Regions from separate parts of the Paenibacillus kribbensis genome, predicted to be linked through region 3. Evidence: riboswitches for the same ligand, from Rfam matches in the RefSeq annotation. Region 3 holds a riboswitch; each other region holds the start of a gene.
What was found. Region 3 has a riboswitch for cobalamin ahead of metE (5-methyltetrahydropteroyltriglutamate--homocysteine S-methyltransferase). Riboswitches for the same ligand answer to the same signal wherever they lie in the genome.
Positions count from the first base shown of each region.

Region 1: linked by a shared signal. The riboswitch ahead of B4V02_RS00320 (ABC transporter substrate-binding protein) and the one ahead of metE (5-methyltetrahydropteroyltriglutamate--homocysteine S-methyltransferase) in region 3 are both predicted to bind cobalamin.
Region 2: linked by a shared signal. The riboswitch ahead of B4V02_RS18430 (ABC transporter substrate-binding protein) and the one ahead of metE (5-methyltetrahydropteroyltriglutamate--homocysteine S-methyltransferase) in region 3 are both predicted to bind cobalamin.

Region 1 is NZ_CP020028.1:67,213-70,455, forward strand. Features, by position in the region: gene B4V02_RS00310 (nucleobase:cation symporter-2 family protein) at 1-48, shown strand, start outside; gene B4V02_RS00315 (hypothetical protein) at 129-1,199, opposite strand; cobalamin riboswitch at 1,715-1,910, shown strand; gene B4V02_RS00320 (ABC transporter substrate-binding protein) at 2,113-3,243, shown strand, end outside.
Region 2 is NZ_CP020028.1:4,142,742-4,145,984, reverse strand. Features, by position in the region: gene B4V02_RS18435 (histidine phosphatase family protein) at 1-628, shown strand, start outside; cobalamin riboswitch at 707-916, shown strand; gene B4V02_RS18430 (ABC transporter substrate-binding protein) at 1,119-2,126, shown strand; gene B4V02_RS18425 (FecCD family ABC transporter permease) at 2,123-3,169, shown strand; gene B4V02_RS18420 (ABC transporter ATP-binding protein) at 3,166-3,243, shown strand, end outside.
Region 3 is NZ_CP020028.1:316,302-319,544, reverse strand. Features, by position in the region: gene B4V02_RS01410 (anaerobic ribonucleoside triphosphate reductase) at 1-931, shown strand, start outside; gene nrdG (anaerobic ribonucleoside-triphosphate reductase activating protein) at 928-1,425, shown strand; cobalamin riboswitch at 1,573-1,772, shown strand; gene metE (5-methyltetrahydropteroyltriglutamate--homocysteine S-methyltransferase) at 1,935-3,243, shown strand, end outside.

The DNA of each region.
Region 1 (3,243 bases), 250 kb from region 3:
TCGGTCAAAGGCGTGAATGTGTCGGAGGTTCCGCAGAAGGTTGGATGATTAGGAATATATAAAGAGAGCCGGAGAGAGGACGTAAGCCTCTTTTTCCGGCTTTTTGGCATAGGATTATTCAGAACGGATTATTTGTTCAGCAGCATGAAGTTATTGATAAAACCCTCTTCCTGTATGAAGATTGGGGTTTGGATTTTTGATGTGAAATCATAATAATATACGCCGCGCCCTTCCTCCTGATTTTTCTGGGAGGCACTGCCCAAATAATAGATGCCCTTGCCGTCCGGGGACATATAGATAAAGCTGCGGGACGAAATGGGGAGTTCAAGCTTGGTGCGTTTGCCAGTAGCAATATCCACAAGACTATACTCGGGGTTACCATGATTAATGAAACGAGCAGTTACCAGGAGCAATTGATCATTACTGCTGGACATTGATAGGATTTGTTCGTTCTTTAGTGTGATGACAGGTCTCTCTTGTTTGGTGATGTTATTGAATTCTGTAACCCTGTAGTCCGGAGGGATCATAGTGGCCTGTTTCTTGGTTGCGATGTCTCTTTGTTTATCTCGTCCATTTTCAGAAAATTGGGAAATGTAAGTTGCGCTTTTGCTAGGGTTGTAAGATACAGACCAAGTATTCATATCCTGATTTTCATCATGCAAGAACTGCATTGTATGAGTTGATTTATTGTAGAAAACGGTTTTAAGTGTACGTTCCCCTTTTTTGACGGCGGCTAGAACGAGTGGACCTTCTGGAGTAGTTGGTACTATACGATTAATCGCAAACAAATTATCGGATAATTGTTCGATTTTTTTTGAATTTAAATCGTACGAAAATAATTGGTCTCCCTTATCATCAACATCAGCAGAATAATAAATTTTGTGATCAGGTAAGGACACTACAGAAAGTGGGTATTGAGAAGTATAAGGTACATCAGCCATCTTGGCCATTTTTTTACTGCTTAAGTCATACGTCATGACCCGCATAACCATACCTTTATCTGTATTTTTCCCATTCACATATTCTGTATAGGTCATGGATAGATATTGGCCTTGTCCGACTGGAGCTGTCTTTTCGCCTGATTGGATTTGTTTCGATGGAATTGATTCTGTTGCTGGAGTAGAAGATGGAGAGCAGGAAGATAACAGAGCTGGAACGAGCAAGGAAAGTATAAAGAAGCGAAAGCTGTTTATTTTCAAAAGGATACATCCTTTCTAAGATGAGGGATTTACTAATATTTTTACTGCGCAGTGGTGCTAAAGTTAACTCTTAGTTGGTTTATATATTAGAAGAATTTGCTAGAGTGGTAGGAAGAGGCGTGGTGTACAAATTTCGGAACAAGCGAAAACCCACCGCGTAATTAGGTTAGGCGCCTAACGGTGGGTTTCGTTTGCATTAACATTCAGTTATGCAGCGCGCCGTGGTGGTGATCCACAGCCTTTCAAGTCCTAGAGTCTTTGCCGTTGGAGCGGCGAAGACTCTTTTTTAGTATACGGACACGGTGGGTATCTATATACCTAATTTTAGCACGTGAATTGCGTGCATGCAACGGAAAGCCATAGCTCTGATTCTCACCATATCGTTCAAATTTAAATTATTTCGCAACATTTGTTGACAAGTCAGTAGCAACAAAATAAGATAGTCCTAAATCGTAATATAAAGGAATAAAGGAAGAAAACAGGTGTGAGCCGAACTTTCCACATACAGGGTTTATTGAAGCCTTGTAGTGGTGGGCTATGTGTTCACTTAAAAGGGAAGTTCGGTACATTCCGACACGGACCCGCCACTGTATACAGGCATCAGCAGAAGACTGCTGGAGTTTTCAGAACAGCCACTGGAACTGTGAAGAACCGGGAAGGCCTGAAAGGTACGCCTGAAGTCAGGAGACCTGCCTGTTTTAACATCACTGTCGGACCCACGGGATGCTGGGGAGGTGGTTAGGCGTGCTGCATACGGAATGTCTGAAACCGACCGATCCCCTTTTTTAGAGGGTGCAGAGGGTGAGCTTTGGCATTTTATAATGGAAGCATTTCTGACTGCTGATCATGCGGTCGGGGATGCTTTTTTCACGTTAGGTTATATGATTTTACAAGATAGAGGGGGATTTATGGAATGATGAGCAATCGTAATAGGCGTTCATGGCTCATATGTACGGGATTGCTGCTGCTGATGGTAGTTATGGCTCTTTCGGGATGTGCCACAACCAATAAGATGGCGGACAACTCCGGCAAGGGTGAAAACACACCCACTAAGCAGAACGCAGCGGATAAAAAGCTGGTGATGGCATACACTTGGAAACCGTCAGGCGTTGACCCGCACGGAGATAATAGCTGGGATGTTATGCGGTCCGGTGCAGGTGAGACACTTGTCCGTTTGAATGAACAGCTGGAGCCTGTAGCTTGGCTGGCGAAAGGGTGGAAGCAGGATAGTCCTACCGTCTGGACGTTCAGCTTGCAGGATAAGGTTACTTTTCATGATGGAAAAAGTATGGATGCAGCCAGCGTCAAGGCTTCGCTGCTCCGTTCTATTCAAAAAAGCCATCTGGCGAAGGATTTGCTGGATGTGAAGTCCATTGATGTAAGCGGTCCGCTGGCGTTGAAAATCACGACAAACCAGCCGAACGCGGCGCTGGTGTCCAATCTGGCTGATCCATCGACGATTGTGCTGGATGTAGCGTCTATGAAAGATGAGCAGAGCTATCCTGCGATGACAGGTGCTTTTAAAATCAAAGCGTTCAACAAGGATCAATCCTTGGTTGTAGAACGCTATGACGGATATTGGGGAGAGAAGGCTCATCTGGCTGAAGCGACGATGAAGTTCATTACGGATGGCAATTCGCGCCTGATGGCGCTGCAATCCGGTGAGGTGGACGTAGCGACGGATATTCCGGTGGATAACGCGGAGGTGTTGAAAAAGAACGACAAGCTGCAGGTGCTGTCGGCTCCTTCCTTGCGTACCCATATGATCGTGTACAATATGGAGTCGCCTGTGTTCAAAGACGCAGCGAACCGCAAGGTTGTGGACAGTCTGATTCCACGCGCATCCATTGTGAGTGCGGTCATGAGAGGCTTTGGTACGGAGGCAAGCAGTCCATTCCCGAGTATTCTTCCCTTCGGGAAGGTCGAGCGTAAAGCACTGGACGGAACGCCGGAGCAGCTGCTAACAAAGGATGGCTGGCGAAAGGACGCCCAAGGTACATGGACCAAGCAAGGCAAGCCGTTCGAGGTTACGCTGCTGACCTTC
Region 2 (3,243 bases), 2.0 Mb from region 3:
GAACAGAGAGCGTCGATATCTGGGACACTCTGATATCAGTTTGCTGGCGGGAGCAGAGCAGGAATTGGAGCCAATGCGTGAGAGGCTTCAAGGTCGGTCATTTGCTCGAATTTATTGCAGTGACTTGATGCGGTGTCGCCAGACCTTGCAGATCATTTTGCCGGAATCAGCATTGAAATCTGGACGTGCCCTATCGGCTAAGCCTCCTATTATGGACCCACGCCTGCGAGAGCTTGATTTTGGCGAATGGGATGGAAAAACGTATGACATGCTTAAGAGTGTGGCATTGTATCGCGCTTGGATTGATGAGCCGCAACGCATCACGCCTCCTGGAGGAGAGTCTTGGACAGATTTTGAGCATCGTTTGCGCGATTTTCTGGACTCTCTGTATGAGTGGCGTTTTGCTATGGAGGCTCAGCCAATAAGTTTGGCTGATGCTCCTCCCTCTGTTCTGGTCGTCACGCATGGCGGCGTCATTCGTCAGTTGGCTTGTATGCTGAACCCTGGGCATGATTTTTGGAGCCTAAACCCGGAACCGGGAGCTGCACTCAGCATCCAGTTGAGGTTGGCAGAGCCGCACAAGTTCATAGCGAATATACTTTCTCATTCGTTAGACAAGGGCTGGTAAATAGGCTGTTTGGGTTGTAAGCAGTCTCTTTTTAACCTATAATCATCAAGTAAAAGAACGGCTTGACTAACACTACATCAAATATCCAGCAGACGAGGTCAGCGCAGTGTAATCGAATTTCCCTTCACGCGCTGTTAAAAGGGAAGCCGGTGTGAATCCGGCGCGGTCCCGCCACTGTAAATGGAAAATGCCTGTTAAAGCCCTGCTTTATGTGCCATCAAGCATATAAAGGACATAGGCTGCGGCATCTGCCATAAGTCAGGATACCTGCCCGTCCGCCTCTCACCATAATCCTTCGAGGAAAGGATGCGTGTTCGCAGTGACTGTCCATGCGGAAGAAGCTGCCGCCTGCGCAATGATCTGCGCTAACGTGACCCCTGTGTCCTGATATAAGGATACGGGGTTTTTTTGAAGGGAAGGAAGGCTGGATTTAGAAGATATCGGATGAGGTTCAAGCGCTCTTACGATTTATTATGGAGGGGTGTAAATCATGTCAGAGAAAAAAATAAAGGTCTGGACAGCAGGCTTATTGGCTTTAGTCTTGGCGGTTGTACTGAGTGCATGTGGCGCGAATGGAAAAAACGCCGAAAATCAAGGGAATCAGGCTTCTTCGCAGCAGGCAGGACAGACAGCGACTGCACAAGAGCCTCCGGGCAAAACGGTTTACCCGTTAACGATTAAGGACGCAACAGGGCAGGAGTTTACGTTCAAAAAAGCGCCGGATAAAATCGTTTCCGTCTCCCCGGCAGAAACCGAGGCTTTGTTCGCTATCGGGCTGGATAAAGAAATTGTCGGCGTAGACGACTATTCCGATTACCCGGAAGCGGCTGGGAAGAAGCCCAAAATGGGCGGTATTATGAAGCCGAATGAAGAAGCGATCATTGCTGCGAATCCAGATGTTGTTTTTGCAGGGATATCTCTTAGCGAGCAGGCTACGACCAAGCTGCGTGACATGGGAATTATGATTTTTAAAACTGAACCCAAAACAGTTGAAGATGTCATAGCCAACATCGAATTATATGGGAAAATCACCGATCATCAGAAGGAAGCAAGAACGGTGACCGACAAGATGAGAGCAGACGTAGCGGAAGTGAAGAACGGTGTTAAAAATATCGGCAAAGGGCAGAAGCTGCGAGTGTACGTTGAGTTTTCACCTGGCTGGACGGTTGGCAAGGGTGAGTTTATGGACGAGCTGATTACGCTGGCGGGCGGCGAAAATGTAGGTGCGACGCAGAAGGGCTGGTACCAGATCAGTGAGGAAAATATTATTGCTGCGAATCCAGACGTGATTTTGTATAGCAAAAGTGTCAAGGATGACAAAACAGGTCAAACGCTCGGGGAGATCATCAAAGCCCGCAGTGGATGGGATCAAATCTCGGCTGTTCGCAATAACCGTGTTTTTGCCGTGGATGATAATTTGGTCAGCCGTCCGGGTCCACGCGTGACAGAAGGTCTCAAGGAAGTGGCCAAGGGCGTGTATCCTGAAATTTTCAAATGAACCGTAGACTGATCGGCTTTGGAGGGACAGGTCTGGTCTTGCTGCTGTTGACGCTGCTGCTCTGTCTCGGCATGGGCTCAGCCAGGCTTCCGGTCAGCCAAATCATAGGTATTCTGATCAATCATCTACCGGGGTTAGGTGAGACGTTTACACCGGATTGGAATACGTCCTCAGAACAGATTATTTTGAAGGTCAGACTGCCACGGGTGTTACTCGGAATGCTGGTAGGCGCTGCGCTTGCGCTGGCAGGAGCCGGATTTCAAGGTGTGCTGCGCAATCCGTTGGCTGATCCGTACACGCTTGGGGTGTCCTCGGGTGCTTCGGTAGGAGCGGCGGTGCTGATTTATTGGGGGCTTCAGTTTTCTTTTGTTGGCATATGGACGCTGCCGCTGGTGGCGTTTTTCACCGGAATGCTGACGCTGTGGATGGTGCTGACGCTGGCACGGGAAGGTGGAAAGATTCCGACACAAAGTCTCATTTTGTCGGGTGTGGTGATGCAATCTTTTCTGGGAGCGGTTGTTTCCTTCCTGACAGCCATGTCGAAGGAGACGGTCAATGAAATATTGTACTGGACGATGGGGAGCCTTAGTCTGCGTGGTTGGTCGTATACGGGAATCCTTTTACCTTACGTGGTTATAGGCTTGGTGTTTCTGTGGAACCGGGCACGGGTGCTGAATATTCTGGCTTTGGGTGAGCGTCAGGCGGCTCATATGGGCGTTCATGTAGATGCCACGAAGCTATCTGTGCTGATCGTATCCACGCTGCTGACCGCTGCTGCTGTCTCGGTATGTGGAGTCATTGGTTTTGTAGGACTCGTCGTACCGCATATCATCCGTCTGGTCACAGGTCCCGATTATCGGATGATTGTTCCGCTATCCGCGCTGGGGGGAGCTATTTTTATGGCTTGGGCAGACACTGCGGCTCGCACACTGCTAGCTCCAACAGAAATCCCTTTGGGTGTAATGACGGCCTTCGTCGGTGCTCCGTTCTTCGCGTACCTCCTGTATCGGAACAAAAAGCTGCGCAGGGGGGAACTGCTGTGACAGAACAAAGTGAATCACAGAAGACGCATATTCGAGCATTAGAGGTAGCTGGCCTGACTCGTGCTTTTGGAGAT
Region 3 (3,243 bases):
CAAGGGGAATCTCTCGTTTAATACCATTAATCTGGTGCGTCTCGGCATTGAATATGGCATTTGCACAGGCAAGCGCAAGCTGCCTGACCGGGATGGCTTTGATGCCAAACTGGAAGAGGTTATGCGCATTGCTGTGGATGGACTCATGCATCGCTATCATATCCAAACCAGCCAGCCTGCCAAAGCGTCAGACTTTATGATGCGCGAAGGCGTATGGGAAGGTGGAGATAAGCTGGAGCCGAATGAACAAGTGGGAAGCGTGCTCAAGCACGGTACGCTGTCGCTCGGATTTATCGGGTTAGCCGAATGCATGAAGGCACTGTATGGCAAGCATCACGGAGAGGATGACGCTGTATACCGTGAGGCTCAGCGAGTCATCACTTCCATGCGCGTGTATTGCGACCGGATGAGTGAACATTACAACCTGAACATTACATTGTTCGCTACACCTGCCGAAGGCTTGTCCGGCAAGTTCACACTGCTGGACCAACGTGATTTTGGAATTATTCCCGAGGTGAATGATCGAGAATACTACACGAATTCTTTCCATATACCTGTGTATTACACGCTGCCAGCTGCCCGTAAAATCAGTTTGGAGGCTCCGTTCCATAATCTGTGCAACGCTGGCGCGATTTCGTACATCGAACTGGACGGCAATGCGCGGAATAACCCGGATGCGTTTCTTAAAATTGTGCAGTACGCACTTGGTCAGAACATCGGCTACTTCTCCATCAACCATCCGGTAGACCGCTGCACGGACTGCGGCTATGAAGGAATTATCGGGACAAGCTGTCCCCAATGTGGCACAGACGAGGAACACACGCACTTTCAACGTTTGCGTCGGGTAACCGGATATCTGACAGGTGATTATACCGTTCGCTTCAATGCTGCCAAGCAAGCCGAAGTTCGCGACCGGGTGAAGCATAAGTGAATTTGTGCGGCTATATTCCGGAATCTCTGAACGAAGGGTACGGCCTGCGCACCGTCGTGTTCATTAGTGGCTGCCGCCATGCCTGTCCCGGCTGCTTCAATCCGGCGTCGTGGAACTTCCGCGCAGGTGAGCCATTCACGCCCGAACGACAACAGGAAGTCATCCGTGACATCATGGACAATCCGTTGTTGGACGGACTGACTCTCTGCGGAGGAGACCCGTTTTTCTCCGCGCAGGAATGCTCGCAATTTGTACGTGACTTCCGCGCAGCCTGTCCTGATCGAAACGTGTGGGCTTATACGGGTTTTGTCTATGAGGATTTGCTCGCAGATCAGGCTCGACGGGAGCTGGCGCTGCTATGCGATGTAATTGTGGATGGACCTTTTGTAGAGCAACAAAAGGACCTGACTCTCCGCTTCCGGGGCAGTCGCAATCAGCGTCTGGTGGATGTAAAAGCCAGTATTCAGGCAGGTCATGCCGTTTCATTAGCTTGAGATCATTTTGTACTCTGCCAAATGTTATATCCTAAGACAAGTCCCCCACTATAGGGAAGGCTTGTCTTTTTTCTATTGCGCATCCCGTCAGTTTCACTTATGATGATGAACAAGTATACGAGTGCATAAATATTCGTCATACCTTAATTGCATAGCTTGGAGATAGGTGTCTGTTCTATTCAGTTCAGACTTAAAAGGGAAGCCGGTGCAAATCCGGCACGGTCCCGCCACTGTATACGGGGAATTTTCAGCTATTCATATATCCACTGGTTCACACACAGACCGGGAAGGATTGCTGAAAATCATGATCCGTGAGTCAGGAGACCTGCCTATTTCAACAACATCGCAAGTACCTACGGGAGATAGGGAGGTGTTAAGAGCAGTCGCCGTATTTTTGATTTTTCTAATCACGGAGGCATTCTTTCCCCTACTCATTTTTAAGCCTGGGGGATGGAATGCCTTTTTTGGTACGTAAAAATAAACTGGTTGCCAGCTAGGAGGAAAAGCACATGTCTATTAACGAACGGCCTGCATTGTCCGACTTGATTAGCAGTAATCTGGGTTATCCCCGTATCGGCGGAAACCGGGAATGGAAGAAAGCACTGGAACGCTTTTGGAACGGCAGTATAGACGAAAGCGAACTGCATAGTGAGATGAAAAGATTGCGTCTGGAGCATCTGAGCAAGCAGCAAGACAAGGGAATTGACCTCATTCCTGTCGGAGACTTCTCTTATTACGATCACATGCTTGATACATCCGTAATGTTTGGCCTGGTGCCAGAACGTTTCAACTATCGGCCCGCAGGCCCGGTTCCTCTATCTGTTTATTTCGGGATCGCTCGTGGGCAAAAGGGGGCTACCGCCAGTGAAATGACCAAATGGCTGAATACCAATTACCACTACATCGTGCCCGAATTGGCAAATGCAGCCCCGGTACTCACCGAAAACAAACCCTTGCAGGCTTATCGTGAGGCCAAGCAGGAGCTGGGCATTGAAGGCAAGCCGGTCCTCATCGGTCCTTATTCATTCGTGGCCCTGTCCAAAGGCTATGACCGTAAAGATCTAGCCACAATTGTACGAAGCTTCCTGCCGTTGTATACCCGTGTCCTGTCTGAGCTAGCAGCGGAAGGTGTTCAGTGGGTTCAGATCGATGAACCTGTCCTGACCACCTTATTCCCGGCTGAGGATTTGGACATTATTCAGGAAGCCTATGAGACTTTGACCCAAGCGGCACCAGCCTTAAACATTATGCTGCAAACCTACTTTGGCAGCCTGGAGCATTATAAACACCTGTCCACCCTTCCGGTACAGGGTTTGGGTCTTGATTTTGTGCATGATGATGGCGAAAATCTTCAGCATGTACTGCAGCATGGCTTTCCTGCAGGGAAAACGCTGGGCGCTGGAGTCGTTGACGGACGCAACATATGGCGCAGTGATCTGAAGGCCGTAGCTGCGCTGCTCAGTCAGCTGGCGGAACAGACAAGCCCCACACAGCTGATCGTACAGCCGTCATGCAGCCTGCTGCACGTGCCGGTCAGTCTGGAAGCAGAGCAAAAGCTGGACATAGAGCTGGTGCATGCGCTGGCCTTTGCCGATGAAAAGCTCGAGGAAATCGCTGCTCTGACAGCTGCACTTGGCGAGCGCAATCCATCCGCTCTTGCGCAGGTTGAACAAAGCGCAGATGCGGTAGCCCGCTTCAACAGCTCAGCGGCACGTGTACAGACGGCTACCGATATGGCCGCACTGCTGGCCAAAGAGCCTCAGTCACGCAGCGTTCCTTTCGCCCAGCGTCGTGCGATTCAGCAGGATAAGCTGAAGC